Regions from separate parts of the Kluyvera sp. CRP genome, predicted to be linked through region 4. Evidence: predicted binding sites of a transcription regulator. Region 4 holds the regulator's gene; each other region holds the start of a gene.
The links. Region 4 encodes PurR, which represses purine synthesis genes. Its sites were predicted from a motif close to CANGCAAACGTTTGCNTG; they were not measured.

Region 1 (7,732 bases), 1.9 Mb from region 4:
CAGGGATTCCTGCTGCGTGCGACCAATCGCCATCACTTCACCAACGGATTTCATCTGGGTGGTCAGACGGTCGTTAGCGCCAGCGAATTTCTCGAAGTTGAAGCGTGGAATCTTGGTGACAACGTAGTCGATAGACGGCTCGAAGGAGGCCGGCGTACGGCCGCCGGTGATGTCGTTCATCAGTTCGTCGAGGGTGTAACCCACCGCCAGTTTCGCAGCAACTTTGGCAATCGGGAAGCCGGTAGCTTTGGAGGCCAGCGCCGAGGAGCGGGAGACGCGCGGGTTCATTTCGATAACGATCAGGCGGCCGTCTTTCGGGTTCACCGAGAACTGGACGTTAGAACCGCCGGTTTCAACGCCGATTTCACGCAGTACCGCCATCGAGGCGTTACGCATGATTTGGTATTCTTTGTCGGTCAGGGTCTGCGCCGGGGCCACGGTGATAGAGTCACCGGTGTGGATGCCCATCGCATCGAAGTTTTCGATAGAACAGACGATGATGCAGTTGTCGTTTTTATCACGCACCACTTCCATCTCGTACTCTTTCCAGCCGATCAGCGACTCATCAATCAGCAGCTCGTTGGTTGGCGAGAGGTCCAGACCGCGTTCGCAGATTTCTTCGAACTCTTCACGGTTGTAAGCGATACCGCCGCCGGTGCCGCCCATGGTAAAGCTAGGCCGGATGATGCACGGGAAGCCCACGTCAGCGGCAACCGCCAGCGCTTCTTCCATAGTGTGTGCGATACCGGAACGCGCGGTGTCGAGGCCGATTTTCTTCATTGCCACATCGAAGCGACGACGGTCTTCTGCTTTATCAATCGCGTCGGCGGTGGCGCCAATCATGGTTACGCCGAACTCTTCCAGCACGCCCTGACGCTCCAGCTCCAGCGCGCAGTTCAGCGCCGTCTGGCCGCCCATGGTCGGCAGCACCGCATCCGGACGCTCTTTTTCGATGATTTTGCGCACCACTTCCCAGTGAATCGGCTCGATGTAGGTCGCATCGGCCATCTCCGGGTCGGTCATGATGGTGGCCGGGTTGGAGTTCACCAGAATAACGCGGTAGCCCTCTTCGCGCAGCGCTTTACACGCCTGGGCGCCGGAGTAGTCAAACTCACACGCCTGACCGATAACAATCGGGCCCGCGCCCAGAATCAGGATACTTTTTATGTCTGTACGTTTTGGCATGGCTCTTATTACTCCTGATTATTTCGCGGACTGACGGTATTGCTCAATAAGCTCGATAAAGTGGTCGAACAGCGGTGCCGCATCGTGCGGGCCTGGGCTCGCCTCTGGGTGGCCCTGGAAGCTGAACGCCGGTTTATCGGTACGGTGAATCCCTTGCAGGGTACCGTCGAACAGGGATTTGTGGGTCACGCGCAGGTTGGCTGGCAGCGAGTCTTCATCAACTGCAAAGCCGTGGTTCTGCGCGGTGATCATCACCACATTCTTATCCATGTCTTTCACCGGGTGGTTACCACCGTGGTGACCAAATTTCATCTTGATGGTCTTCGCACCGCTCGCCAGCGCCAGCAGCTGATGGCCGAGGCAGATGCCAAATACCGGAATGTCGGTCTGGAGGAATTTCTCAATCGCGTCGATGGCGTAGTCGCACGGTGCCGGGTCGCCAGGGCCGTTAGACAGGAACACGCCGTCCGGATTCATCGCCAGCACTTCTTCAGCGGAGGTTTTCGCCGGTACCACGGTCAGGCGGCAGCCGCGGTCAACCAGCATGCGCAGGATGTTGCGCTTGGCGCCAAAATCGTAGGCCACCACGTGGAACGGCAGCTCTTCTGCGGACTTGGCTTCCGGCAGGTCACCCGCCAGCGTCCAGCTACCCTGCGTCCAGCTGTAGGATTCAGCCGTGGTCACTTCTTTTGCCAGGTCCATCCCATTTAAGCCCGGGAACGCTTTGGCTTTTTCTAAGGCCAGCGTAGCATCCAGGTTATCGCCTGCGATGATGCAGCCGTTCTGAGCGCCCTTCTCGCGCAGCAATCGCGTCAACTTACGGGTATCGATATCGGCAATCGCCACGATGTTATGGCGTTTCAGGTAAGAAGAGAGGTCTTCGGTGTTGCGGAAGTTGCTGGCAATCAGCGGCAGGTCGCGAATAACCAGACCCTGAGCGTGAACCTGAGAAGATTCTTCATCGGCGGCATTGGTGCCGACATTACCAATATGGGGATAAGTAAGAGTGACGATTTGGCGAGAATAGGAAGGATCAGTGAGGATTTCTTGATAACCGGTCATTGAAGTATTGAAAACGACTTCCCCAACCGCCGAACCTGTTGCCCCTATGGCCCGACCGTAAAACTGGGTTCCGTCTTCCAGAACCAATAGCGCTGACTTAATCAAAACACCCTCCAGAGAATATTTACTCGCTTTATTTGCATATTAATTCATAACAACGGCACAAATCAATGCAAATCTGCTTACCGATGAATTTCTGGCAAACGGCGGCATTCTAGTGACAGCCTCGGCAAAAGTCTACCTCAAAGGGCAATTTTTATTATTATTTTGCGCCACTGGCGAATCAAGCCGCCTCCAGGCATCAAAAAGATCAACTAACTCATGGGAGAAAACGCTTGCGGAGCAGAAAGACTGTAAAATGATGAGAGGACGCCTTAAAAAGTAGACCAGATGGTCAAAATTTACATTTAACCAACACTTTTAATGTAGATATCTTATAAAAATAAGCATCTGAATACAAAAGCAATAAAAAAAAGATAAAATAAAGGGCAATAAAATATTGCCCTGTGTAATCAAGTAATTACGACTACAATAACCACATCACGATGGGTAATAAATACTTATAGTTCATTCAAATTCAGCACATCACGCATATCAAAAAGACCGTTTTGCTTCGACTTAAGCCACAATGCCGATCTTACCGCTCCGTTAGCAAACGTCATGCGGCTGGAAGCCTTATGCGTTATCTCCACACGCTCGCCAATATCGGCAAACATGGCGGTGTGTTCGCCGACAATGTCGCCCGCGCGTACGGTCGCAAAACCAATCGTGCCCGGCACGCGTTCACCGGTATAACCTTCACGCGAGTAGACCGCGCAGTCCTTCAGATCTTTATCCAGCGCCCCGGCGATCGCCTCGCCCATTGCCAGCGCCGTACCCGACGGTGCATCCACTTTATGGCGGTGGTGCGCTTCAATAATTTCAATATCGGTGTAGTCGCCCATTACCTTCGCGGCTTTCTCCAGCAGCTTGAGCATGACGTTAACGCCGACGCTAAAGTTTGCGGCGAAAACGATCGCAATCTCTTGTGACGCCTCGCGAATGGCTTGTTTACCAGCATCGTCAAAGCCGGTAGTACCAATCACCATCCCTTTACCCTGCTGGCGGCAAAACGCCAGATGCGTCAACGTACCTTCCGGACGGGTAAAATCGATGAACACGTCAAAATCATCTTTTACCGCCTCAAGGCTGCTTTGAACGGTCACGCCGGACTTTCCCGCCCCCGCCAGTTCGCCAGCATCGCTGCCCAGCAAGGAAGAGCCTTCACGCTCCAGCGCGGCGCCCAGCTGAACACCTTCCATCGCCATGGCGGCCTGGATTAACTGCCGTCCCATGCGGCCGCCGGCGCCGGCAATGGCGACGCGGATTTGTGCTTCATGCATAGCTATTCTCTTTTGTAAAAATTGCGTAAATCGTTTTCAGAGTAACCAGCGCGCCCGGAGGTCGCTAGCTGAAAACACCCATAATTAGAATTTAATGATAAACAGAGGGGAATATCAGTAAAAGACATGATTCATCCCGCAGGATGAATCATTGCCGCAGCAAAGGAAAGAAGTCAAACTCGCTCAGTAAGCGGTAAGCCGATGGGAAAACGACGGGAAAACCGAACAAAATACAGCCAATCTGCATAGCGACTTTCGCAAGCCCGGTTTTACGACACAAGCGTGTAGTTAACGATCATCTGCCCTTTTTTCATCTTCACCTGGGTAATCGTCACCTGCCCAATGTCGGATAAACGCGCAACATGCGTCCCACCGCAAGGGTAAGCGGGAAGCTCACCAAACCCGACTTCGCGCAAACCGCCGTCGAATGTCACCCGGCGAGGAAGATCCTCCGCCTGCCAGGCGCTGATTTTCGCTAGCAGCGAGGCACAATCCGGCAGCGAACTGCTACCTTTTGCGGAAAACGTAATGCGCCCTTCGCCAGGCCAGTGGTGCGCTTTCACCGGTTGCCATCCGTACTCTGTACCCGCCAGGCCGATAAGATGCCCCGCAGAGTGCAGCCGCGCATGCAGCTGACGCTGTGACGCATCAACCCTCAACTTGACTACGCCAGGCTCAATCGGTGTTGCTACGATATGTAGCACGTCGTCATCACGCGCGATCACCGTCTCGACGGGGATCTCATCAATCCAGCCGGCATCCGCGGGTTGCCCACCGCCCTGTGGGTGAAAAAGCGTGCCATCCAGCACCACCGCATAGCCTCCTTCCGCTCGCGCCGTACAGCTCATCACCGTGGCTTGGCCTTCGGTGTTATCACAGGTGTAATAAAGACGTTCGGTCATGGTTGTTCTCCTCTTGATGAGAAGAGTATATTCACTTTACTCGTAGGGATAATCCCACGCCTGCTCAATGCATCTTTGCCTGGTACGCACAAATGAACCCTAACCTTCTTCCCGACCTTGCCACCTTTGTGTTGATTATTGAGCAGGGGAATTTCTCCGCCGCCGCGAAAGCCTCAGGCACCACCCCCTCTGCGATTAGCCGCAGCGTTTCACGTCTGGAACAGGCGCTGGGCAGCAAACTGTTGCATCGTACAACGCGCAAGCTGGCGCTCAGCGAAACGGGAAAAATGGTGTATGAACATGCACTGGAGATGCTGCATGCGGCACAAATGGCCGTCGACTCGGGCAGCAGCCGACAAAGCATCGCGCAAGGTAAGCTGACCCTCAGCGTGCCCAAGGCGGTGGGACGGTTTGTTATTCACCCTCTGATGGCCGAATTCTTTGCCAGCTACCCGCAGGTGGACGTCTGTCTGCGGCTGGAAGACCGCTATATGGATTTAATCGACGACGGCGTCGACCTTGCGCTGCGCATCAGTCAGTCTCCCTCCCCTGGCTTGTACGGGAAACCGCTGATGCCGGTTAGACATGTGATATGCGCTACCCCCGCGTACTTACGCGAGCACGGTATGCCAGAACACCCGCAGGCACTGCGCGACCATAGCTGTATCAGCCTTGGCGAGACCCCTGCGGATTCGCGCTGGAAGTTTCGCCGCGGTGAACGCGTGGAGACCATTCAGACTCATGGCCGCTACGCCGCCAACCACACTGGCGTACGTCTGGATGCGGTAAAAAATGATCTGGGAATCGGCAGCCTGCCGCTCTTTACCGCCCGCGAAGCACTTGCAAGCGGAGAGATCGTCCAGGTCCTGCCAGAATGGGAATTTATTAGCGACTACAGCGGCGAGCTGTGGCTGCTGTGGACGCGCAATCAACATATGCCCGCCAGAATGCGGGCGATGATTGACTATCTCAGCGAGAAGGTACCGCTACACACCTGATTACGGCGCACGGGCGAATACCTCAGCCACCCACTGACGAAAACCCTCCACATCAAGATCCAGCGCCACCTGCGCGTTAGCGGGCTGCCCCAGACGCCCTTCAATATCCACCACCGTGGTGCCAGCAGTGTATTGCCCCTGGGTTTCCACCGCCACAAAGCAGCTGTGCAGCGTAAACAGGTCCGGACGGACCAGCCAGGCAATGGCGCAGAGGTCGTGCATCCGCAGGCCGCTCTGCATACTGCCGCTACGATAGTGGCTGAACAACGCGTGAAGCATGCTGCCGGTCTTATTGAGCGCGGGAAGCGTAGACAGATACTCCGGCGTCAACACGGCCTGATTGGTGACGTCCAGCCCACACATCACAATCTCCAGACCGCTGCGGAACACCAGCGCCGCGGCTTCCGGGTCGATAGCGATGTTGAACTCGGCGTTCGGCGTAAAGTTACCGCGCCCGGCGGAGCCGCCCATGATCACCAGGCGACGGATATTAAAACGACACTCCGGATACTGAGTCAGCAGCAGCGCAATATTGGTGAGTGGCCCGATAGCCACCAGCGTAATCGGCTGCGGCGCATGCATCAGCGCATCACGGATCGCCTGGAACGCCGGTTTGGCCAGCGGCTGACGGTTGTGCTCAACAAAGTCGTAGCCTTCCATGCCCGACTCGCCGTGAACCGAGGCGGCGTCACGTAGCGGACGCACCAGCGGCGCGGCGGCCCCTTGTGCAAGTGGAACATCGGCGTCCCAGAAATGCAGGAGCTGTAAGCCGTTACGGGTGGTTTTTTCGACCGAGACGTTGCCGGCAACGGTGGTCATCAGTTGAAGATCCAGCTCCGGGGCAAACAGCGCAGCGGCAATCGCCGCCGCATCATCAATACCGGGATCGGTATCCAGAAAAATAGGTAGACGCATGATTTCTCCCTAAAAAAATGCCAGACGTTAAGCCTGGCATTTTTTCACATTCGCGGGAGAAATAATTTATTCGACTTCACGAACATCCACACGCAGTTCGCGCGGAACTTCGAAAACAATATTCTCTTCGCGGCCTTCAAGGGTGATGGCTTCGCCGCCGCCCAGCGATTGCAGGCGGGCAATCACGTTCTGCACCAGAATATCCGGCGCGGAAGCTCCAGCTGTCACGCCGACACAGGCGGCGTCTTTCACCCAGGCTTCCTGGATGTCCGCCGCATCGTCAATCAGATAGGCCGCTTTGCCCATCCGCTGCGCCAGTTCGGCCAGACGGTTGGAGTTGGACGAGTTTTTCGAGCCAACCACCAGCACCACGTCGGCCTGCTGGGCGAGCGATCGCACGGCTTCCTGGCGGTTCGTGGTGGCGTAGCAAATATCGTCTTTGCGCGGACCAACGATTTTCGGGAAGCGCTGGCGTAAGGCATCAATAACGTCGGAGGTATCGTCCACCGAGAGCGTGGTCTGGGTCATAAACGACAGCTTGCTTTCGTCTTTCACCGCCAGCTTCAGCACATCTTCCGGCGACTCAACGAGGTACATGCCCCCTTTCGGGTTGCTGTACTGACCCATCGTACCTTCCACTTCCGGGTGGCCAGCATGGCCAATCAGAATGGATTCTTCACCACGACGGCTGGCGCGCGCCACTTCCATATGCACTTTCGTGACTAACGGACAGGTCGCGTCGAACACCGTGAGCTCGCGGCTTTTAGCCTCGTTACGGACGGCCTGGGAGACCCCGTGCGCGGAGAAGATCAGGATAGCGCCGTCCGGCACTTCGCTAATCTGCTCGATAAAAATCGCGCCGCGTTCACGCAGACTGTCCACCACGTAGCGGTTGTGCACCACTTCGTGACGAACGTAGATTGGCGCGCCATAAATGGCGAGCGCATTTTCAACAATGCTGATAGCGCGGTCAACGCCTGCACAAAAGCCGCGTGGGTTGGCCAACAGGATCTGCATGTTACGCCTCCAGTACCGGATCGACTTCCAGTACTTCAATATCAAAATGAACGGTATGACCCGCCAGCGGATGGTTAAAATCAACCGTGATGGAATCACCGTTGATTTCGCGGATCACGCCCGGCATTTCGCTGCCATCCATCGCGGTGAACAGCATGATCGCCCCGATTTCCGGCTCGCCCGCATCCATAAATTCGCGGCGGGAGAAATACTGGATCAGGTCGGGCGTCGAGATACCGAACGCCGCATCCGGCTCCAGAGAGAAGGATTT
Region 2 (7,732 bases), 2.4 Mb from region 4:
CAGTTAGTGTTACCCAACCTTCAACCTGCCCATGGCTAGATCACCGGGTTTCGGGTCTATACCCTGCAACTTAACGCCCAGTTAAGACTCGGTTTCCCTTCGGCTCCCCTATACGGTTAACCTTGCTACAGAATATAAGTCGCTGACCCATTATACAAAAGGTACGCAGTCACACCCCAAAGGGTGCTCCCACTGCTTGTACGTACACGGTTTCAGGTTCTTTTTCACTCCCCTCGCCGGGGTTCTTTTCGCCTTTCCCTCACGGTACTGGTTCACTATCGGTCAGTCAGGAGTATTTAGCCTTGGAGGATGGTCCCCCCATATTCAGACAGGATACCACGTGTCCCGCCCTACTCTTCGAGTTCACAACCTGTGCATTTTGGTGTACGGGACTATCACCCTGTACCGTCGGACTTTCCAGACCGTTCCACTAACACACAAGCTGATTCAGACTCTGGGCTGCTCCCCGTTCGCTCGCCGCTACTGGGGGAATCTCGGTTGATTTCTTTTCCTCGGGGTACTTAGATGTTTCAGTTCCCCCGGTTCGCTTCGTTAACCTATGTATTCAGTTAACGATAGTGTGACGAATCACACTGGGTTTCCCCATTCGGAAATCGCCGGTTATAACGGTTCATATCACCTTACCGACGCTTATCGCAGATTAGCACGTCCTTCATCGCCTCTGACTGCCAGGGCATCCACCGTGTACGCTTAGTCGCTTAACCTCACAACCCGAAGATGTTTCACTTCTGATTGCGAAAATTTGAGAGACTCGAACACACCATTTATCTGTTCTTATTACGGAGAACAGACACAGTGTGTCGTTTCAATTTTCAGCTTGATCCAGATTTTTAAAGAGCAAATATCTCAAACGTCACCCGAAGATGAGTTTTGAGATATTGAGGTCGGCGACTTTCACTCACACAAACCAGCAAGTGGCGTCCCCTAGGGGATTCGAACCCCTGTTACCGCCGTGAAAGGGCGGTGTCCTGGGCCTCTAGACGAAGGGGACACTGAAGTCTCAATCGCAAGACGCCTTGCTATTTACTTTTCATCAGACAATCTGTGTGAGCACTTCAAAGAACGTTTCTTTAAGGTAAGGAGGTGATCCAACCGCAGGTTCCCCTACGGTTACCTTGTTACGACTTCACCCCAGTCATGAATCACAAAGTGGTAAGCGCCCTCCCGAAGGTTAAGCTACCTACTTCTTTTGCAACCCACTCCCATGGTGTGACGGGCGGTGTGTACAAGGCCCGGGAACGTATTCACCGTAGCATTCTGATCTACGATTACTAGCGATTCCGACTTCATGGAGTCGAGTTGCAGACTCCAATCCGGACTACGACATACTTTATGAGGTCCGCTTGCTCTCGCGAGGTCGCTTCTCTTTGTATATGCCATTGTAGCACGTGTGTAGCCCTACTCGTAAGGGCCATGATGACTTGACGTCATCCCCACCTTCCTCCAGTTTATCACTGGCAGTCTCCTTTGAGTTCCCGGCCGAACCGCTGGCAACAAAGGATAAGGGTTGCGCTCGTTGCGGGACTTAACCCAACATTTCACAACACGAGCTGACGACAGCCATGCAGCACCTGTCTCAGAGTTCCCGAAGGCACCAAAGCATCTCTGCTAAGTTCTCTGGATGTCAAGAGTAGGTAAGGTTCTTCGCGTTGCATCGAATTAAACCACATGCTCCACCGCTTGTGCGGGCCCCCGTCAATTCATTTGAGTTTTAACCTTGCGGCCGTACTCCCCAGGCGGTCTATTTAACGCGTTAGCTCCGGAAGCCACGCCTCAAGGGCACAACCTCCAAATAGACATCGTTTACGGCGTGGACTACCAGGGTATCTAATCCTGTTTGCTCCCCACGCTTTCGCACCTGAGCGTCAGTCTTCGTCCAGGGGGCCGCCTTCGCCACCGGTATTCCTCCAGATCTCTACGCATTTCACCGCTACACCTGGAATTCTACCCCCCTCTACGAGACTCAAGCTTGCCAGTTTCAAATGCAGTTCCCAGGTTGAGCCCGGGGATTTCACATCTGACTTAACAAACCGCCTGCGTGCGCTTTACGCCCAGTAATTCCGATTAACGCTTGCACCCTCCGTATTACCGCGGCTGCTGGCACGGAGTTAGCCGGTGCTTCTTCTGCGAGTAACGTCAATCGCTGCGGTTATTAACCACAACGCCTTCCTCCTCGCTGAAAGTACTTTACAACCCGAAGGCCTTCTTCATACACGCGGCATGGCTGCATCAGGCTTGCGCCCATTGTGCAATATTCCCCACTGCTGCCTCCCGTAGGAGTCTGGACCGTGTCTCAGTTCCAGTGTGGCTGGTCATCCTCTCAGACCAGCTAGGGATCGTCGCCTAGGTGAGCCGTTACCCCACCTACTAGCTAATCCCATCTGGGCACATCCGATGGTGTGAGGCCCGAAGGTCCCCCACTTTGGTCTTGCGACGTTATGCGGTATTAGCTACCGTTTCCAGTAGTTATCCCCCTCCATCGGGCAGTTTCCCAGACATTACTCACCCGTCCGCCACTCGTCACCCGAGAGCAAGCTCTCTGTGCTACCGTTCGACTTGCATGTGTTAGGCCTGCCGCCAGCGTTCAATCTGAGCCATGATCAAACTCTTCAATTTAAGTTTGATGCTCGTGAATTAAACTTCGTAATGAATTACGTGTTCACTCAGAGACTTGGTATTCATTTTTCGTCTTGCGACGTTAAGAATCCATATCTTCGAGTGCCCACACAGATTGTCTGATAAATTGTTAAAGAGCAGTTGCGACGCGGCTTACAGCTCACCGTCGCGAGGTGGCGTATATTACGCTTTCCTCTTTCAGAGTCAACCCTCATTTTCAGGTTTTTCTCTTCAACCAACCCGGCTACTTAGTGTGAAGTGATTCACATCCGCCGTGTCGATGGAGGCGCATTATAGGGAGTTTCCTCGGGGCCGCAACCCTTAAATTGCAGAAAAATGACTGACTGCTGCATTCCACAGCAGAACCCGGCTTTATACCCATTTACACACAGAGTTATCCACAAAAATAAGGATCTCTTGCGATCATCACTTCGTTTTACCCCTCGTCTATAAAGCTGAAATTATCGAATTAAGGGAAAGAGAAAAATTCGCGAGCGTTGCGCAAACGTTTTCGTTACAATGCCCCCGCAAAACAAGGATGCCCCGTAAGGGGCGTTAGCTGAGTTTTTAGCCAAGAATTCACCTAACGCTCTCTGTAATAGTCAAATCCAGGGGATTTACCATGCAACAACGTCGTCCAGTCCGCCGCGCTCTGCTCAGTGTTTCTGACAAGGCCGGTATCATCGAATTCGCTCAGGCACTTTCCGCACGCGGTGTGGAGCTGCTGTCAACGGGTGGCACCGCGCGCCTGTTAGCGGAGAAAGGTCTGCCAGTGACCGAAGTTTCCGATTACACCGGCTTCCCGGAAATGATGGATGGACGCGTAAAGACCCTGCATCCAAAAGTACACGGCGGCATCCTCGGTCGTCGCGGCCAGGACGATGCCATTATGGAGCAGCACCACATCGCCCCTATCGATATGGTTGTCGTTAACCTGTATCCGTTCGCCGAGACCGTTGCCCGCGAAGGCTGCTCGCTGGAAGATGCGGTAGAAAACATCGATATCGGCGGCCCGACCATGGTGCGCTCTGCTGCTAAGAACCATAAAGACGTCGCCATCGTTGTTAAGAGCAGCGACTACGACGCCATTATTAAAGAGATGGATGCTAACGAAGGCTCTCTGACCCTCGACACCCGTTTCGATCTCGCGATTAAAGCCTTCGAACACACCGCCGCCTACGACAGCATGATCGCCAACTACTTCGGCAGCATGGTTCCGGCCTACCACGGTGAAAGCAAACAAGCCGCCGGTCGCTTCCCGCGTACGCTGAACCTGAACTTCATTAAGAAGCAGGATATGCGCTACGGCGAGAACAGCCACCAGCAGGCTGCCTTCTATATAGAAGAGAATGTGAAAGAAGCGTCCGTTGCCACCGCACAGCAGGTACAGGGCAAAGCGCTTTCCTACAACAACATCGCTGATACCGACGCGGCGCTGGAGTGCGTGAAAGAGTTCAACGAGCCAGCCTGCGTGATCGTCAAGCACGCCAACCCGTGCGGCGTGGCGGTTAGCACCACTATTCTCGACGCTTACGACCGTGCGTACAAAACCGACCCGACCTCCGCGTTCGGCGGCATCATCGCATTCAACCGCGAGCTGGATGCGGAAACCGCGCAGGCCATCATCTCCCGCCAGTTCGTGGAAGTGATCATCGCCCCATCGGCTACCGAAGAAGCGCTGAAAATCACCGCAGCCAAACAGAACGTCCGTGTTCTGACCTGCGGACAATGGGCAAGCCGCGTTCCGGGCCTGGATTTCAAACGCGTTAACGGCGGCCTGCTGGTTCAGGACAGGGATCTGGGTATGGTGAGCGAAGCTGAACTGCGCGTGGTTTCCAAACGCCAGCCGACCGAGCAGGAACTGCGCGATGCGCTGTTCTGCTGGAAAGTGGCGAAGTTCGTGAAATCCAACGCCATTGTGTATGCCAAAGAAAACATGACTATCGGCATAGGCGCAGGCCAGATGAGCCGCGTGTACTCCGCCAAAATCGCTGGCATTAAAGCCGCTGACGAAGGTCTGGAAGTGAAAGGTTCAGCTATGGCTTCCGACGCGTTCTTCCCGTTCCGTGACGGTATTGATGCCGCTGCCGCTGTCGGCGTGAGCTGCGTTATCCAGCCTGGCGGTTCGATTCGCGACGAAGAGGTGATTGCCGCCGCCGACGAACACGGCATTGCGATGATCTTCACCGACATGCGCCACTTCCGCCATTAATTCAGGGAGCAGACGATGAAAGTTTTAGTCATTGGTAACGGCGGGCGCGAACACGCGCTAGCCTGGAAAGCCGCACAGTCCCCGCTGGTTGATACCGTTTTTGTCGCACCGGGCAACGCGGGCACCGCGCTGGAACCCGCGCTGCAAAACGTGGCTATCGGCGTCACCGATATCCCGGCGCTGCTGAGCTTTGCCCAGAACGAGAAAATTGACCTGACCATCGTTGGCCCGGAAGCGCCGCTGGTGATTGGCGTGGTCGATGCGTTCCGCGCCGCAGGTCTGAAGATCTTTGGCCCAACCGAAGGGGCCGCGCAACTGGAAGGCTCCAAAGCGTTCACCAAAGATTTCCTCGCTCGTCACCAGATTCCGACGGCGGAATACCAGAATTTCACCGAGATTGAGCCTGCGCTGGCTTATCTGCGTGAGAAAGGCGCGCCGATCGTTATCAAAGCTGACGGTCTGGCTGCCGGTAAAGGCGTTATCGTGGCGATGACGCTGGAAGAAGCCGAAGCCGCCGTTCATGACATGCTGGCGGGTAACGCTTTTGGTGATGCGGGACATCGTATCGTCATCGAAGAGTTCCTCGACGGCGAAGAAGCGAGCTTTATCGTAATGGTCGACGGCGAGCACGTGCTGCCGATGGCCACCAGCCAGGACCACAAACGCGTGGGCAACGGCGATACCGGCCCGAACACCGGCGGTATGGGGGCCTACTCACCGGCGCCGGTGGTGACTGATGAAGTCCACCAGCGCACCATGGAACGCATCATCTGGCCAACAGTGAAAGGCATGGCGGCGGAAGGTAACACCTATACCGGTTTCCTGTACGCAGGTCTGATGATCGACAAGCAAGGCAACCCGAAAGTTATCGAGTTCAACTGCCGCTTCGGCGATCCGGAAACCCAGCCGATCATGCTGCGCATGAAGTCGGACCTGGTGGATCTTTGCCTGGCCGCCTGCGACGGCAAGCTGGATGAGAAAACCTCTGAGTGGGATGAACGCGCCTCGTTGGGTGTGGTCATTGCCGCCGGAGGTTATCCGGGCAACTACAACACCGGCGATGAGATCCACGGCCTGCCGCTGGAATCCTCAACTGACGGCAAAGTCTTCCACGCAGGCACTAAGCTCGCCGACGACGACCGTGTGCTCACCAGCGGCGGCCGCGTACTGTGCGCGACCGCGCTGGGTCACACCGTGGCTGAGGCGCAGAAACGCGCTTACGCCCTGATGACCGACATTCGCTGGGACGGCAGCTTCAGCCGTAACGACATCGGCTGGCGCGCCATCGAGCGTGAGCAAAACTAACGGCTGAGTTTAGCCAGCAGCGTTTTGCGCGTAATGCCCAATTGACGGGCGGCTTCCGTTTTGTTGCCGCCCGTTTTTTCCAGCGCCGCCAGAATCACCTCTTTCTCCACTTCCACCAGCGGTTGAATCACATCATCGGATGATGAGGAAGCATTCAGCAACGTACCGACAATCGCCAGCGGTAGCTCGCGCTCGGATATATACTCCCCCGTGAGCAGTACTACCGCCCGCTCCACCGCATTTTCCAGCTCGCGAATATTGCCCGGCCAGTCGTAATGGATCAGCAGATCCATCGCCTGTGGGGTAAATCCCTGTATCGTTTTGCGGTTACGTTCGCCGTAACGCTGGAGAAAATAGTGCGCGAGCGACGGGATATCTTCACGACGCTGACGCAGCGGCGGCATTTCGATGGTGACCACGTTCAGACGGTAGTAGAGATCCTGTCGGAAGCGTCCGGCGCTGACCTCTTCGGCCAAATCTCGATGGGTGGCGGCAATCAGCCGCACATCAACCGACACGGTCTGATTGCTGCCCACACGCTGCACCTCACGTTCCTGAATCGCCCGCAGCAGGCGCACCTGCATCAGCGGCGAAATATCGCCAATTTCATCGAGGAATAAGGTGCCGCCATCCGCTTCGACAAAACGCCCTTCCCGACGTTTATCCGCGCCGGTAAACGCACCTTTTTCGTGGCCGAACAGCTCAGACTCCAGCAGAGACTCATTGAGCGCCGCACAGTTTAGCGTCACCAGCGGCTTATCGCTGCGCGCGCTGCTGGCGTGAAGCGCGCGGGCAACCAGTTCTTTCCCGGTCCCCGATTCACCGTGGATTAAGACGGTCGCATCCGAAGGCGCTACCAGCGCAATCTCATTAAGCAACGCTTGCATCGCCGCGCTGTCGCCCACCATGCCAAACGTCGCCGCCGGGGTCATCGTGAGACCGCCTTCCGATTGCCGGGTATGCGCCAGCGCATCAGCCAGCGTCTGCTGCAGGCTATCAAAATCAAGCGGCTTCACCAGGTAATCCAGCGCGCCGGATTTTAGCGCCTCCACCGCCGTTCCCACGCTGGAGTAGGCGGTCATGATCAGCACCGGAATCGACGGGTTGCAAGCCTTGATCTCTTTTAGCGTGGCAATCCCGTCCATCTCCGCCATGCGGATATCGCAAAGCACCAGGTCAAACACCTGCTGACGTACCTGCTCCAGCGCCTGCAGGCCGTTATAAGCCACCGACACCTCATAGCCCCAGCCCCGCAGTAACGCCTGTAAGATAGTGCAGTGGCTGATGTCGTCATCCACCACCAGAATCGTGACCTTTTCCGCCATCATCCTTGTTCATCCTTCTGTTGCCCATCGATCGGTAGAGTGAGGGTAAAGGTCGCCCCCTTGCCGGGTGAACTCTCAACCTGAATGGTCCCGCCATGCTGCTCAACGATATTCTGCACCACCGCCAGCCCCAGCCCGGTACCGTCAGCCTTGGTCGTGAAGTACGGGGTGAAGATGGCCTGTTTTTGCTCTTCCGTCATCCCTTTACCGCTGTCGGTTACGCTCAGCTTAATGCTTCCCTCTCCTGCCTCGT
Region 3 (7,732 bases), 580 kb from region 4:
TTTAACACAACAGGAATAGACTGGAGGTGACATTTACAAAAGATGCTAAAGGTTTTTTATGACACAACAGCCCCAAGCCAAGTACCGCCACGATTACCGTGCGCCGGACTACCTGATTAGTGATATCGACCTGGCCTTTGACCTGGATGCCGCAAAAACCGTTGTGACCGCGGAAAGCCAGGTTTCCCGTCACGCAGCGTCTGATGTGCCGTTACGCCTGAACGGTGAGGACCTCACGCTGGTCTCCATTCATGTTAACGGTGCGCCGTGGGCCGACTATAAAGAAGAAGATAACCAGCTGGTCATCTCTGGCCTGCCTGAGCGTTTTACGCTGAAGATTGTCAATGAAATCAGCCCGGCGGCGAATACTGCGCTGGAAGGGTTGTATCAATCAGGTGAAGCGCTGTGTACTCAATGTGAGGCCGAAGGCTTCCGCCATATTACCTGGTATCTCGACCGCCCGGACGTGCTGGCGCGTTTTACCACTAAAATTACCGCCGATAAGAGCAAATATCCGTTCCTGCTGTCCAACGGCAACCGTATTGCCGAAGGCGAGCTGGATAACGGGCGTCACTGGGTACAGTGGCAGGATCCGTTCCCGAAGCCGTGCTACCTGTTTGCGCTGGTGGCGGGCGATTTCGACGTGTTGCGCGATACCTTCAAAACCCGTTCTGGGCGCGAAGTGGCGCTGGAACTGTTCGTTGATCGTGGCAACCTCGACCGCGCGCCGTGGGCAATGACCTCGCTGAAAAATTCCATGAAGTGGGATGAAGAGCGCTTTGGCCTCGAATACGACCTCGACATCTATATGATCGTTGCCGTCGACTTCTTTAATATGGGGGCGATGGAGAATAAAGGGCTGAACGTCTTTAACTCCAAATATGTGCTGGCGCGTACCGATACCGCGACGGATAAAGATTATCTCGATATTGAACGCGTCATTGGTCATGAATATTTCCATAACTGGACCGGCAACCGCGTGACCTGCCGCGACTGGTTCCAGTTAAGCCTGAAAGAAGGCCTGACCGTGTTCCGCGATCAGGAATTCAGCTCCGACCTGGGTTCTCGCGCGGTTAACCGCATCAGCAATGTGCGCACCATGCGCGGCTTGCAGTTTGCTGAAGACGCGAGTCCGATGGCGCACCCAATCCGTCCGGACAAAGTTATTGAAATGAATAACTTCTATACCCTGACGGTGTATGAAAAAGGGGCGGAAGTCATTCGTATGCTGCACACGCTGCTGGGCGAAGAGAACTTTCAGAAAGGGATGCAGCTGTACTTTGAGCGCCACGATGGCAGCGCCGCCACCTGTGACGACTTCGTTCAGGCGATGGAAGATGCTTCCAACATCGACCTCTCTCATTTCCGCCGCTGGTACAGCCAGGCCGGGACGCCGATTGTCAGCGTGCACGACGACTACAATCCGGAAACCGAGCAGTACACCTTAACCATCCGCCAGCGTACGCCAGCCACGGCCGAGCAGGAGGAGAAATACCCGCTGCACATTCCGTTCGATATCGAACTGTATGATAACGAAGGTAAAGTGATCCCACTGCAGAAAGATGGCCATCCGGTGCATCACGTGCTGAATGTGACCCAGGCCGAGCAGACGTTTGTGTTCGATAACGTTTACTTCCAGCCGGTACCGTCGCTGCTGCGTGAATTCTCCGCACCGGTGAAGCTGGAATATAAATGGAGCGATCAGCAACTCACCTTCCTGATGCGCCATGCGCGTAATGATTTTTCTCGTTGGGACGCCGCGCAAAGCCTGTTGGCAACCTACATTAAGCTGAACGTGGCTCGTCATCAGCAGGGTCAACCGCTGTCGCTGCCGATTCACGTGGCCGACGCGTTCCGCGCTATTCTGCTGGATGAGAAGATTGATCCGGCGCTGGCCGCGGAAATTCTGACTCTGCCATCCGCCAGCGAAATTGCTGAACTGTTTGAGATCATTGATCCGATCGCCATTGCCGCAGTGCGCGAAGCGCTGACCCGCACGCTGGCTACCGAGCTGGTGGACGAGTGTCTGGCGGTGTACAACGCCAATAAACTCGACAGCTATCGCGTTGAACATGCGGACATCGGCAAGCGCGCGCTGCGCAATACCTGCCTGCGCTATCTGGCGTTTGGCGATCGCGAGCTGGGTAACAAGCTGGTGAGCGAGCAATACCATAACGCCGACAACATGACCGATGCGCTGGCCGCACTGTCTGCAGCCGTCGCGGCGGAGCTACCGTGCCGTGACGCGCTGATGCAGGAGTACGACGACAAGTGGCATCATGATGGTCTGGTGATGGATAAATGGCTGATTCTGCAAGCGACCAGCCCGGCAGATGACGTGCTGGCGACAGTGCGTAAGCTGTTGAACCATCGCTCATTCAGCATGAATAACCCGAACCGCATTCGCTCTCTCATTGGTGCCTTTGCCGGCAGCAACCCGGCGGCGTTCCATGCGGAAGACGGCAGCGGTTACCAGTTCCTGGTTGAAATGTTGACCGAACTGAACAGCAAAAACCCGCAAGTGGCCTCGCGTCTGATTGAGCCGCTGATCCGCCTGAAACGCTATGATGCAAAACGTCAGGCGCTGATGCGTTCTGCGCTGGAGCAGTTGAAGGGGCTGGAGAATCTCTCCGGAGATCTGTACGAGAAGATTGCTAAAGCATTAGCCTGATCGTCACCCGGACGAGGCGTTTATGCCGACTCCGGGGCATATGTGGTTTCCCCGCCGTTGCGGGCTAACTTGATGTAAACAAAAACGCCGCGGGATTTTCCCTGCGGCGTTTTTTTTATCAAACATGCGCGGTCTGTCGTGCTGCGCTTAACGTGGGAACCTGGATGTCTCGCCGGTGTAATGCCTGCCAGAAGGTCTCCAGCGCGCTGTCCAGACGCGTGTGCAGATTTGGGCTGAACTGCGGCTTATGTTGATAATCAGTGACCTGGCTGTCATCGGCAAACACACCCTGCAAAATCTCCTGTGCTTTCAGCGCATTGAGAACCGGCTTAAGGGCATAATCGACCGCCAACATATGGGCGACGGTGCCGCCGGTCGCCAGGGGTAAAACCACTTTTCCTTCCAGCGCACGCTCCGGCAGTAAATCGAGCAGCGCTTTTAACGCACCGGCGAAAGAGGCCTTATACACCGGCGTGGCGATGATTAAACCATCGGCATGAACCAGTTGTTCGGTCAGCGTTTGCAGTGCTGGACTGTCGAAACGTGCGTGGAAAAGATCCTCCGGCGCAAAATTCTGCAAATGCCAATGGAACACTTCCACATCCGCCGCGGAAAGTTTCTCACGAGCATACTCCAGCAGAGCGCTGGAACGAGAGGGGAAACGCGGGCTGCCGGCTAAAGTAATGACGCGCATGTTCACTCCTTATAACTAAAAATACACATTAATTTAAAATTGATAACATTTGCCTCAGTGTCTCAAAGGTCGTCAGGTGCGCGAAATACTTTTTCCGACGTAGGATTACCGGAAAATGCATATGGCGGGGAAGATATATAAAGGAGAGAAGGAAAACGATTGCGCTTTTTTTGCCGCAGGTCAATTCCCTTTCTGTGCGAGATCGCACATAATACGCCCCCGGTTTGCACACCGGGAATCCAGGAGAGTTCATGTACTATCCCTTCGTTCGTAAAGCACTTTTTCAGCTCGATCCAGAGCGCGCTCATGAATTAACGTTTCAACAATTACGCCGAGTCACCGGTACGCCGCTGGAAGCGCTTGTGCGTCAGAAAGTGCCGGAAAAGCCGGTTACCTGCATGGGGCTGACGTTCAAAAACCCTCTGGGTTTGGCGGCAGGTCTGGATAAAGATGGTGAATGTATTGATGCCTTAGGCGCTATGGGATTTGGTTCGATCGAGATCGGCACCGTGACGCCGCGTCCGCAGCCGGGTAACGATAAGCCGCGTCTGTTCCGCCTCGTTGACGCCGAAGGGCTGATTAACCGTATGGGCTTCAATAACCACGGCGTAGATAACCTGGTAGAAAACGTTAAAAAAGCGCATTTCGACGGTATTCTGGGTATTAATATCGGTAAGAATAAAGATACCCCTGTTGAGCACGGCAAAGATGACTATCTGATTTGTATGGAAAAAATCTATGCCTACGCGGGTTATATTGCGATTAACATTTCATCGCCAAATACCCCAGGCCTGCGCACGCTGCAATATGGTGAAGCGCTCGACGATCTGCTTTCCGGTATTAAAAATAAACAATCTGAGTTGCAGGAAAAACATCATAAATATGTTCCTGTGGCGGTGAAGATCGCGCCGGATCTTTCTCATGAAGAGTTGATCCAGGTGGCCGACAGTTTAGTTCGCCATAATATTGATGGGGTAATTGCCACCAATACCACATTGGATCGTTCTCTGGTTCAGGGGATGAAACATTGTGATGAAACCGGTGGTTTAAGCGGTCGTCCATTACAATTAAAAAGCACCGAAATTATTCGTATGCTGTCCGCCGAATTAAAAGGTCAGTTGCCTATTATTGGTGTTGGCGGTATCGACTCGGTGATAGCGGCCCGCGAGAAGATGGCGGCTGGCGCGTCACTGGTGCAGATTTATTCCGGCTTTATTTTTAAAGGCCCACCGCTGATTAAAGAAATCGTCACCCACATCTAGTCTTTTTCCCAGTAATGTGATCCAGGGCTTTATTTCCAGCCCTGGTTGCTTTATATTTCCTTATTGTTGCTTATTTAGACATATTGGTCTTTTATTATTTAGGGCGACAATTAACGCAATGGAAGAACAAACGCTGCACGGGATGCAAAAATGATGGGGGAGAAAAATGCGAATTAAACCTGATGATAACTGGCGCTGGTATTATGATGAAGAGCACGATCGCATGATGCTCGATTTAGCCAACGGCATGTTGTTTCGCTCGCGTTTTGCTCGCCGCATGTTAACTCCCGATGCTTTTGAACCCACCGGATTTTGCGTCGATGACGCCGCACTCTATTTCTCTTTTGAAGAAAAATGTCGCGATCTGCTGTTGTCTAAAGAACATCGCGCCGAGTTGATTCTTAACGCCCTGGTAGCGATTCGTTTCCTGAAACCCCAAATGCCGAAAAGCTGGCACTTCCGCGCCCATGATAATGGCTGGACGCCGGTGACCGGCGATGCGGCCAGCGTCTGGCTGAGCGATGACGACAGTCAGGTTAATCTGCTGGTCGTTGAACCGGGTGAAAACGCTGCGCTCTGTTTGCTGGCGCAGCCTGGGCTGGTACTGGCCGGGCGCACGATGCAACTCGGCGACCCGATCAAAATTATGAACGACAGGCTGCAACCGCAGCCGGGGCTGGACGGCTACAGCCTGGAGCAGGCGGTTTAACGGCTCAGTTTTAGCGCCGTTTTGGGAACACAGCTACAGCTCAAAATGGTGCCGTCGGTGCCTACCGCGCTTTTCTTCAATGGATTCACTTCCCCTTCGACCAGCGTCACGCGGCAGCTGCCGCACAGGCCCGCGCGGCAGGAGTAGGGCACGCGAATACCCTGCTGTTCAAGCTGCTCCAGTAAAATTTGCTGATTATTCCCGCTGAAGGTTTTTCCCTCCCACTCGATATCCACCAACGCATTTTGCTGAGCCTGCGGCGCGACGGCATCGTCGGTTTGCCCGGCGGTATAGACTTTTGCGGGCCCGGTGGTGAGGATTTCCACTTCATCCCCCACGCGCACCACGCCGCTGTTGCGGGCAATTAAATTCTGCCCGAAGTCGACGTCGCCGGTGGCTGGATCGGTACGGAACGACTGTAAGGTATTTAGCGGCTCTCCGGCGGGGTGCTTCTGCCCTTTTTCCGGACTGATGGTGGTAAAAATACAGCGGCTGCACGGTTTCACCACGTCAAAAACGACGTCGCCAATGCGGATGGTTTTCCAGCAATCTTCAGCCCAGGCTTCAACGCCGGTCACCACCAGGTTCGGGCGGAACTGTTCCATTTGCACGCTGGCTTTGCAGCGTTGTTGCAGGTCGCGTAGCGAAGCTTCGTTAACCAACAGGAACGGAAAACCATCGGCGAAGGAGAGCGGCACCGCATCGTGGCGTTTAACGCGACGCGTGAGGTCAGCGCCGAGCCAGCGCAGTTGAACGTCGCGTTTAAAGAACGGCGACAGCCACTGATTAATGGCATCCGGCGCAATACGCGAGGTAAAATGGTTGCCCCATACTTCGGTCGGCGAAGGCTGGCCGGTAAAATCAGCGAAGCGCACCAGCGCGCTGCTGCCGTCGGGCGCGGTAAGATGTAACCCATCGTGCAGCACCGCCGGGGTAAAGCGCACCATTGCCGGGAATTGTCGGGCGGTAATAAAGGTGCCATCGGGTTCGGTGATCATAAAAATGCGGTCAAATGCCAGCCCGCTAATATCGGCAAAGGCATGCGTGAGCCCGATTCCCCGCATGGATTTCACCGGATGTATAAAAAGCCGCGATAATGTAGCCACAACGCTGTCCCTGAGTCGAAAATAAGCCTTTAACTTTATGACATGGGGCGCAGATTGGCTATAATGCGCAACAATTTTCTGCGAGTAAAAGTGACGATATGAATTCTCTGTTTGCCAGTACGGCCCGTGGGCTGGAAGAGCTGTTAAAAACTGAACTGGAAGGCCTGGGCGCCCAAGAGTGCCAGATTGCCCAGGGCGGCGTCCATTTCCAGGGCGACACGCAGCTTCTGTACAAAAGCCTGATGTGGAGCCGTCTGGCGTCGCGCATCATGATGCCACTGGGAGAATGTAGCGTCTGGAGCGATCTCGATCTGTATCTTGGCGTACAGGCTATTGACTGGACCTCTATCTTCACCCCGGATGCTACCTTCGCGGTCAGCTTCGGCGGCCTGAACGATAGCATTCGTAACAGTCAGTACGGTGCGTTGAAAGTAAAAGATGCAATCGTCGATGCCTTTACGCGCAAAAATCTACCGCGTCCGAACGTCGATCGCGACAATCCGGATCTGCGTATTAACGTGCGCCTCAATAAAGAGACCGCCTATATTTCTTTCGACCTGAGCGGCGAAGGTCTGCACCTTCGCGGCTACCGCGATCGCACCGGTATGGCGCCAATCAAAGAAAACCTCGCGGCGGCTATCGTGATGCGTTCTGGCTGGGTGCCGGGCACGCCGCTGCTCGATCCAATGTGTGGTTCCGGTACGCTGCTGATTGAAGCGGCGATGTGGGCCACCGATCGCGCGCCGGGGCTGCATCGCGGCCACTGGGGCTTTAGCGGCTGGGCACAGCACGACGACGCCGTCTGGAAAGAAGTGAAGGCTGACGCGCAGACCCGCGCACGTGCCGGGCTCGCCGCCTACGAATCCCGTTTCTTTGGCTCTGACGTGGATAGTCGCGTGGTGGAGCTGGCGCGCAGTAACGCCCGTCGCGCCGGAATTGGCGAGCTGATCACCTTTGAAGTGAAAGACGTGGCGCAGCTGAGCAACCCGCTGCCGAAAGGCCCGTACGGCACTGTTATCAGCAACCCGCCTTACGGCGAACGCCTGGAAAGCGAACCGGCGTTGATTGCCATGCACAGCCTGCTGGGGCGCAATATGAAAAACCAGTTTGGCGGCTGGAACCTGTCGCTGTTCAGCGCCTCTCCGGAATTGCTGAGCTGCCTGCAATTGCGTGCCGAACGCCAGTTTAAGGCGAAAAACGGCCCGCTGGACTGCGTGCAGAAAAACTATCATTTGACCGAATCGACGGGTGAGAAACCGGCATCGCTGGCGGAAGACTATGCCAACCGTC
Region 4 (7,732 bases):
TTCACGCTCTGTGCATTGTTGTTTACATCATTATCCTTCACGCCGTTGGCGCATGCTACAGGGCATGCCAAAACACCCACGGCGCAAAAGTCGCTTCCCGTAAAAGGCAGCGAACGTAAGAAAAAGAATACGGTCAGCAAATCCAACACCAAGAAAAAGACCGCCACTACCGTTACGAAGAAAAAAACCACATCGGTTGTCGCTAAAAAAGCGGCCCCCACCTCTCGCAAAACCGCCAACGTGGTGACCACCTGTAAGACGACGCGTAAAGGCCATAAGAAAACCTGCACCACTAGCCCGGTAGAAACACAACCCACCACGATTGCGCAGGCACACAAGGTTCGTGTCCAGAAAGCGCAGAAAACCGCGATGAACAAACTGATGGGTCAGTTGGGTAAACCTTACCGCTGGGGGGGGAACTCACCGCGTACAGGCTTCGATTGCAGCGGCCTGGTTTACTATGCGTATAAAGACCTGGTAAATATCCGCATTCCCCGCACCGCGAACGAAATGTATCACTTACGCGATGCCCGCCCGGTGAACCGTAGTGAACTGGAAAGCGGCGATTTAGTCTTTTTCCGTACCCAAGGCCGCGGCACCGCCGATCACGTCGGCGTATATGTCGGTAACGGCAAATTCATTCAGTCGCCGCGTACCGGTCAGGATATTCAGATTACCTCGCTCAGCGAAGATTACTGGGTCCGCCATTACGTTGGCGCCCGCCGCGTGGTGACCCCGAAGACCATTCGTTAATCACTTACCCCGTTTGTTAATAAACGGGGTAAGCTTATCTTTTCTCTCACCTTTTAATTTGCTACTCTATCCATACTCAATACAGGGTTATTGAGAGTACACAATAATAAAAGGAGAGTAGCAATGTCGTTCGAATTACCTGCATTACCGTATGCCAAAGACGCTCTTGTTCCACATATTTCCGTGGAAACGCTCGAGTATCATTATGGTAAACACCACCAGACTTACGTTACCAACCTGAACAACATGATCAAAGGCACCGCGTTTGAAGGTAAAACGCTGGAAGAGATCGTGCGCACTTCTGAAGGCGGCGTGTTCAATAACGCAGCTCAGGTCTGGAACCACACTTTCTATTGGCACTGCCTGGCGCCAAATGCCGGTGGCGAACCGACCGGTGCTGTCGCAGAAGCCATTAATAAATCCTTCGGCAGCTTCGCAGAGTTCAAAGCGCAGTTCACCGATGCCGCTGTGAAAAACTTCGGCGCTGGCTGGACCTGGCTTGTGAAGAAAGCAGACGGCTCTCTGGCCATCGTGTCGACCTCTAACGCGGGCACTCCGCTGACGACCGACGCCAAGCCGCTGCTGACCGTTGACGTGTGGGAACATGCTTACTATATCGACTACCGCAATGCGCGTCCGAACTACCTCGAGCACTTCTGGGCTCTGGTTAACTGGGCATTCGTAGCTGAAAATCTGTCAGCATAAGTAGCAAAAAACCCAGCGTCGCAAAGCTTCGCCGGGTTTGATTGATTAACGCAGAGGGAAACGCCTTCTGCGTTTTTTTGTTACTGGCTGGCGAAGGCCTCTTCACCATGACGACGGCCGCTCATGAACACCACCAGCAGGGCCAGCGCGGCGACAATCGCCCCCATCACCGGCACAAAGCTGTAGCCCAGTCCACCGGAAATCACCGCCCCACCGGCCACCGCACCCAACGCGTTACCCAGATTAAACGCCCCAATATTGACCGAAGATGACAGCCCCGGCGCTTCGTGCGCCACACGCATGACACGCATCTGTAACGGCGGTACCACGGCGAAGGTTGCCGCGCCCCACACCACCATGCTGAACGCGGCACCGACCTGTGTTTGCGCAAGGAACGGTATGGCCAGCATGATAGCCATTAACAGCAGCAGGAACCCCTTCAGCGTGCCGCTGACTGAACGGTCAGCAAATTTGCCACCGAGGTAGTTACCGATAGAGAACCCAACGCCAATCAGCACCAGCATCAGCGTAATGAAGCCCGGCGTCGCATCCGTGATCGTATGCAACACCGGTGAGATATAGGTGTAAAGCGTAAACATCGCGCCAGCGCCGAGTACGGTGGTCAGCAGTGCGGAAAGCACCTGTGGGCGCACCAGCACCGACAGTTCACGTTTCACATCAGGTTTTTCACCCGCCCCCCCCTTCGGCAAGGACAACCACAGACCGATAATGGCGATAATCCCCAGTCCCGCAGTCGCCAGGAACGACATACGCCAGCCGATTGTTTCACCCAGCCAGGTTGCTGCCGGCACGCCGCCAATATTGGCGATCGTCAGACCCATAAACATCGTCGCCACCGCGCTGGCCTGCTTATGTTTCGGCACCACGCTTGCCGCTACCACTGAACCCAGGCCAAAGAACGCACCGTGGTTCAGGCTGGTAATAATGCGCGACAGCATTAAGGTGGTGTAGTCCGGCGAGATGGCCGACAGCACGTTGCCAAGGGTAAAAATGGCCATCAGAAAGATCAGCGCGTTGCGGCGGGCACGATGAGAAAGCAGCAGCGTCATCAGCGGCGCACCGACCATCACGCCAACCGCATAGGCGCTAATCAGCATACCGGCAGCCGGGATCGAGACGTCAACGCCCTTTGCGATGACCGGCAGTAACCCCATCGGCGAGAATTCGGTGGTCCCTATGCCAAAAGCCCCAATGGCCAGCGCGAGTAAGGGAAAATTGATTTTCATGCAAAAGCTCCGATTGGCCGCACGACAGACGCGGCATGGCAATATAGGGCAAAAGCATGACATTAATCACAGAAAAGCAGAAGTGTACAAAACAGCAAAAGATTATTGCTAATTTGCTAACAATCAGACATGAGGGCGCGAACGCCCCCTCATGGAAGAATCAATGCAGAACAGCGGTAAGTCCAGCGGCGACGATCAACGCCAGCACAATAACGGTCGTGGTGAGTGACATCTTAAGTTCGGTACTCATCAATTTTTCTCCTTTTTATGACCACAGCAAAACTGAGCTCACTCATTTTTGCACAGATAATCGTAAAAATCTTCACAGATTTAGCAGGATGTTGGTTTTTGCTCTTCCACTTTGCGTCCGGATACGTCAAAATTCGACGCTTATTTATAAGCGTACCGGCCATTGACCCCCTCCTGTCGTCCTGTATCGTTTTCCTGGCGAACCGCAATCCACAAAATTGCGTCAGGGTGTATAAAGGCAAACGTTTTCGTTTCGAGTTTATCAGGGGCAGGCCAGGGTCTGGAGTGAGATGGAATGGCAACAATTAAAGATGTAGCGAAGCGCGCAAACGTTTCCACTACAACCGTATCACATGTAATTAACAAAACGCGTTTTGTCGCCGAAGAGACGCGGGAAGCGGTGTGGGCAGCGATTAAAGAGCTGCACTACTCGCCAAGCGCCGTTGCCCGTAGCCTGAAGGTCAACCACACCAAATCGATTGGTTTGCTGGCGACCAGCAGCGAAGCGGCCTACTTTGCTGAAATTATCGAAGCCGTTGAGAAAAACTGCTTCCAGAAGGGCTATACCCTGATCCTTGGCAACGCGTGGAACAATCTCGAGAAACAACGCGCCTACTTGTCAATGATGGCGCAAAAACGCGTTGATGGCCTGCTGGTGATGTGTTCCGAATATCCGGAATCCCTGCTCTCAATGCTGGAAGAGTATCGCCATATTCCAATGGTGGTGATGGACTGGGGCGAAGCCAAAGCCGACTTTACCGACTCGGTCATCGACAACGCCTTCGAAGGCGGCTATATGGCGGGACGTTATCTGATCGAACGCGGCCACCGTGATATCGGCGTCATTCCTGGCCCGCTGGAACGTAACACCGGCGCAGGACGCCTGGCTGGCTTTATGAAGGCCATGGAAGAAGCGCAAATCAATGTTCCGGCAAACTGGATAGTCCAGGGTGACTTCGAGCCGGAGTCTGGCTATCGCGCTATGCAACAGATTCTCTCCCAGCACCCGCGCCCTACCGCTATCTTCTGTGGCGGCGACATCATGGCCATGGGCGCGCTTTGCGCCGCCGATGAAATGGGGCTGCGCGTGCCGCAGGATATTTCGCTGATCGGGTATGACAACGTGCGTAACTCACGTTTCTTTACCCCGGCGCTGACCACCATTCATCAGCCGAAAGACTCACTTGGTGAGACGGCCTTCAATATGCTGATGGATCGTATCGTCAGCAAGCGCGAAGAGTCGCAGTCGATTGAGGTGCATCCGCGCCTGATCGAGCGACGTTCCGTGGCCGACGGCCCGTATCGCGATTACCGTCGTTAAGGGTTAACTGTGGGCGTCCTGAACGGGCGTCCGTAGCCACTCATCGTTTAGCGTCTCGCTATCCCCCAAATATTCCAGCAGCCAGCTTAATGCCGGCGACGCTTCGCTCTGTTGCCAGGTCAGACAACAGGCTGCATCCGGGAACGGATTCTCCAGTTCCAGCGCAACCCACTCTCCGCTTTCCAGCCACGGCTGCGCCAGATGTCCCGGCACCATCGCCGCACAAAGTCCGGCAGAAATACAGGTCTCCGACGACGACCAGTCCGGCACCACCACCCTCTTCTGGTTATCAAGCAGCCAGGTCGTTCGCTTGGGTAGCGACCGTGAGGTGTCTTCCCGTACCAGCGACGGCCAGTTGCGCAGCACGTCATCGCTCAGCGGCCCATCCATCTTCGCGAGCGGATGCGTACTGGCCACCACGCAGTGCCAGTTGAGCATGCCCATGTCGCGAAAGGCAAAACGGCCACCAACCGGGATGGCCTGCGTCGCGCCAATCGCCAGCTCCACGCGCCCATCCGCCAGCGCATCCCAGACGCCGTTAAACACTTCCTGATAGACAATCAGTTCGACGTCGCTGAAGTGGCGATAAAAATCGACAATCAGCTGACGGGTGCGCTGAGGTTTCACGATGTTATCAACGGCAATCGCCAGCTGGCCGCGCCAGCCGTTGGCAATCTGCTGACACTGCTGACGGGTGATCTGCATTTTTTTGATAACAGAACGCCCTTCTTTGAGAAACCATGCTCCCGCAGGCGTTAATTCAACATCCCGATGGCGACGTTCAAACAACGGCACCGCCAGCCATTCCTCAAGCTGTCGCACCGTATAGCTTACTGCAGAGGGCACCCGGTGTAGCTCCTGCGCCGCGGCGCTAAAGCTACCGTTGCGCGCGACCGCATCAACCACTTCCAGAGAATATTCAGACCACATTTTCTGCCTGCAAAAAATTTGAATCCATGCCTCAAATATTAGCGTTTCACAACCGGGAATGCACTCTCTACACTCAGCGGCACAGTGTGAACTACGATAAAAAAGGCAATTTATGCAACCTGGGAAAGGATTTTTAGTCTGGCTCGCGGGACTGAGCGTGCTGGGCTTCCTGGCTACCGATATGTACCTACCGGCGTTCGCCGCCATTCAGCAAGACCTGCAAACGCCGGCATCCGCCGTCAGCGCGAGCCTGAGTCTGTTCCTCGCGGGTTTCGCCGTGGCGCAGCTACTGTGGGGGCCGCTGTCTGACCGCTATGGCCGTAAACCGATCCTGCTGGCCGGTTTGACCATTTTTGCCATCGGCTGCCTTGGCATGCTGTGGGTTCGCGATGGTACCACCCTACTGGTGCTGCGCTTCGTGCAGGCGGTTGGCGTTTGCGCCGCCGCGGTGACCTGGCAAGCCATGGTTACCGATTATTATCCCGCTCAGCGCACCAACCGTATTTTTGCGACCATTATGCCGCTGGTCGGCCTGTCACCTGCGCTGGCCCCGCTGCTCGGCAGTTGGCTGCTGGCCCACTTTGATTGGCAGGCCATCTTCGCAACGCTGTTTATCATTACCCTGGTATTGATGCTGCCCGCTCTGCGCCTGAAGCCTGCCCACAATAAAAACGTCGCCAGTGAAGAGAAGCTCACGTTTTTACGTCTGCTGCGCAGTAAGGACTACCGCGGCAACGTGCTGATTTACGCCGCCTGCTCCGCCAGCTTTTTCGCCTGGCTGACCGGTTCGCCATTTATTCTGCATGAAATGGGCTACAGCCCGACGGTGATTGGTCTGAGCTATGTACCGCAAACCATCGCCTTCCTGATTGGCGGCTATGGCTGTCGCGCGGCGCTGCAAAAATGGCAGGGTAGCCAAATGTTGCCGTGGCTGCTGGTGCTCTTTGCGCTTAGCGTTATCGGGACCTGGGGCGTCGGCCTCGCGGAAGGCGTCTCCCTGACCGCGCTGTTGATCCCCTTCTGCATCATGGCAACCGCCAACGGGGCGATTTATCCCATTGTCGTTGCGCAGGCGCTGAAGCCCTTCCCACAGGCAACTGGCCGAGCTGCCGCGCTACAGAACACGTTGCAGTTGGGGCTGTGCTTCCTGGCAAGCCTGGCGGTCTCAACGCTGATTGCAACACCGTTGCTGACCACCACGAGCGTGATGCTGGTCACCGTGGTTCTCGCCGGCATTGGCTACCGCATGCAGCGCTCTGCACGTCGTGCTGAACGTCAAAATGAGCACGCGAGTTCCCACGCCTAAACATCACTCATATCAATGCCATAAGAAATGATTAGGGCGCTAAGTTTTTAGTTGAATCAATACACTTAGCGTCCTATACTGGATCGGCATCACATAATTAATATACATTAAACTAATTAAGCGGGAGCAGGATAGCTTCCCGTTAAACCATGGATTGGCTTTCGGCAAGGGGTTCTTCCCTTCCTCTGTGCTACGTCGGATAGCAGGCTCACGAATTTTTCGTGACATTTCTCACAAACCAGAAAAAAGCGTCTACGCTGTTTTAAGGTTCTGATCATCAGGTCGGGATGGAGAAGCTATGAGCTCATCGTGTATAGAAGAAGTAAGTGTACCGGACGACGACTGGTATCGCATCGTTAGCGAGCTGCTAAACCGAGCAGGTATTGAAATCAACGGCAATGCCTCCTGCGATATTCAAGTCAGAAATCCGCGTCTTTTCAAACGTGTTTTACAAGAAGGTTCGTTAGGCCTTGGCGAAAGCTATATGGACGGTTGGTGGGAATGTGACCGTCTCGATATCTTCTTCGACAAGGTGCTGCGCGCCGGATTAGAAAATCAACTTCCGCACCATTTCAAAGATACGCTGCGCGTTGCCGGCGCTCGTCTGTTTAACCTCCAGAGCCGCAGACGCGCCTGGCAGGTTGGCAAAGAACACTACGACCTTGGCAACGATCTTTTCAGCCGCATGCTTGATTCATTTATGCAGTACTCCTGCGGCTACTGGAAAGAAGCCAAAACGCTGGAAGAAGCCCAACAGGCCAAGCTCGACCTCATCTGCCAGAAGTTGCAGTTGAAGCCGGGAATGCGCGTGCTGGATATCGGCTGCGGCTGGGGTGGTTTAGCCGCCTTTATGGCGAAAAACTACGGGGTTAGCGTCAAAGGGGTTACCATTTCCGCCGAACAGCAGAAAATGGCGCAGGCGCGCTGTGAAGGGCTGGATGTGGAGATCCTGCTTCAGGATTACCGCGACCTCAACGATCAGTTCGACCGTATCGTCTCCGTGGGAATGTTCGAGCACGTGGGCCCGAAAAACTACGACACCTATTTCAACGTCGTCGACCGCAATCTGAAGCCCGATGGTCTGTTCTTACTGCACACCATTGGTTCGAAGAAGACCGACAACAATGTCGATCCGTGGATCAACAAATACATCTTTCCGAATGGCTGTTTACCCTCAGTTCGCCAGATTGCCGTCGCCAGCGAGCCTCACTTTGTGATGGA

Region 1: the regulator PurR is predicted to act here: its motif matches at 2,444-2,461, upstream of carA (glutamine-hydrolyzing carbamoyl-phosphate synthase small subunit).
Region 2: the regulator PurR is predicted to act here: its motif matches at 3,136-3,153, upstream of purH (bifunctional phosphoribosylaminoimidazolecarboxamide formyltransferase/IMP cyclohydrolase).
Region 3: the regulator PurR is predicted to act here: its motif matches at 3,514-3,531, upstream of pyrD (quinone-dependent dihydroorotate dehydrogenase).

Annotation. Positions count from the first base shown of each region.
Region 1 covers NZ_CP082841.1:285,998-293,729, forward strand. Annotated here, with positions in the region: gene carB (carbamoyl-phosphate synthase large subunit) at 1-1,185, opposite strand, end outside; gene carA (glutamine-hydrolyzing carbamoyl-phosphate synthase small subunit) at 1,204-2,352, opposite strand; gene dapB (4-hydroxy-tetrahydrodipicolinate reductase) at 2,808-3,629, opposite strand; gene K7B04_RS01310 (alanyl-tRNA editing protein) at 3,899-4,531, opposite strand; gene K7B04_RS01315 (LysR family transcriptional regulator) at 4,624-5,529, shown strand; gene rihC (ribonucleoside hydrolase RihC) at 5,530-6,444, opposite strand; gene ispH (4-hydroxy-3-methylbut-2-enyl diphosphate reductase) at 6,511-7,461, opposite strand; gene fkpB (FKBP-type peptidyl-prolyl cis-trans isomerase) at 7,463-7,732, opposite strand, start outside.
Region 2 covers NZ_CP082841.1:782,098-789,829, forward strand. Annotated here, with positions in the region: rRNA gene K7B04_RS03560 (23S ribosomal RNA) at 1-725, opposite strand, end outside; tRNA gene K7B04_RS03565 (tRNA-Glu) at 937-1,012, opposite strand; rRNA gene K7B04_RS03570 (16S ribosomal RNA) at 1,098-2,637, opposite strand; gene purH (bifunctional phosphoribosylaminoimidazolecarboxamide formyltransferase/IMP cyclohydrolase) at 3,260-4,849, shown strand; gene purD (phosphoribosylamine--glycine ligase) at 4,865-6,154, shown strand; gene zraR (sigma-54-dependent response regulator transcription factor ZraR) at 6,151-7,482, opposite strand; gene zraS (two-component system sensor histidine kinase ZraS) at 7,479-7,732, opposite strand, start outside.
Region 3 covers NZ_CP082841.1:2,915,563-2,923,294, forward strand. Annotated here, with positions in the region: gene pepN (aminopeptidase N) at 59-2,671, shown strand; gene ssuE (NADPH-dependent FMN reductase) at 2,790-3,365, opposite strand; gene pyrD (quinone-dependent dihydroorotate dehydrogenase) at 3,617-4,627, shown strand; gene zapC (cell division protein ZapC) at 4,794-5,336, shown strand; gene K7B04_RS13655 (YcbX family protein) at 5,333-6,442, opposite strand; gene rlmKL (bifunctional 23S rRNA (guanine(2069)-N(7))-methyltransferase RlmK/23S rRNA (guanine(2445)-N(2))-methyltransferase RlmL) at 6,541-7,732, shown strand, end outside.
Region 4 covers NZ_CP082841.1:3,497,219-3,504,950, reverse strand. Annotated here, with positions in the region: gene K7B04_RS16605 (C40 family peptidase) at 1-753, shown strand, start outside; gene sodB (superoxide dismutase [Fe]) at 877-1,458, shown strand; gene K7B04_RS16595 (MFS transporter) at 1,539-2,705, opposite strand; gene K7B04_RS16590 (YnhF family membrane protein) at 2,866-2,955, opposite strand; gene purR (HTH-type transcriptional repressor PurR) at 3,250-4,275, shown strand; gene punR (DNA-binding transcriptional activator PunR) at 4,279-5,205, opposite strand; gene punC (purine nucleoside transporter PunC) at 5,318-6,511, shown strand; gene cfa (cyclopropane fatty acyl phospholipid synthase) at 6,810-7,732, shown strand, end outside.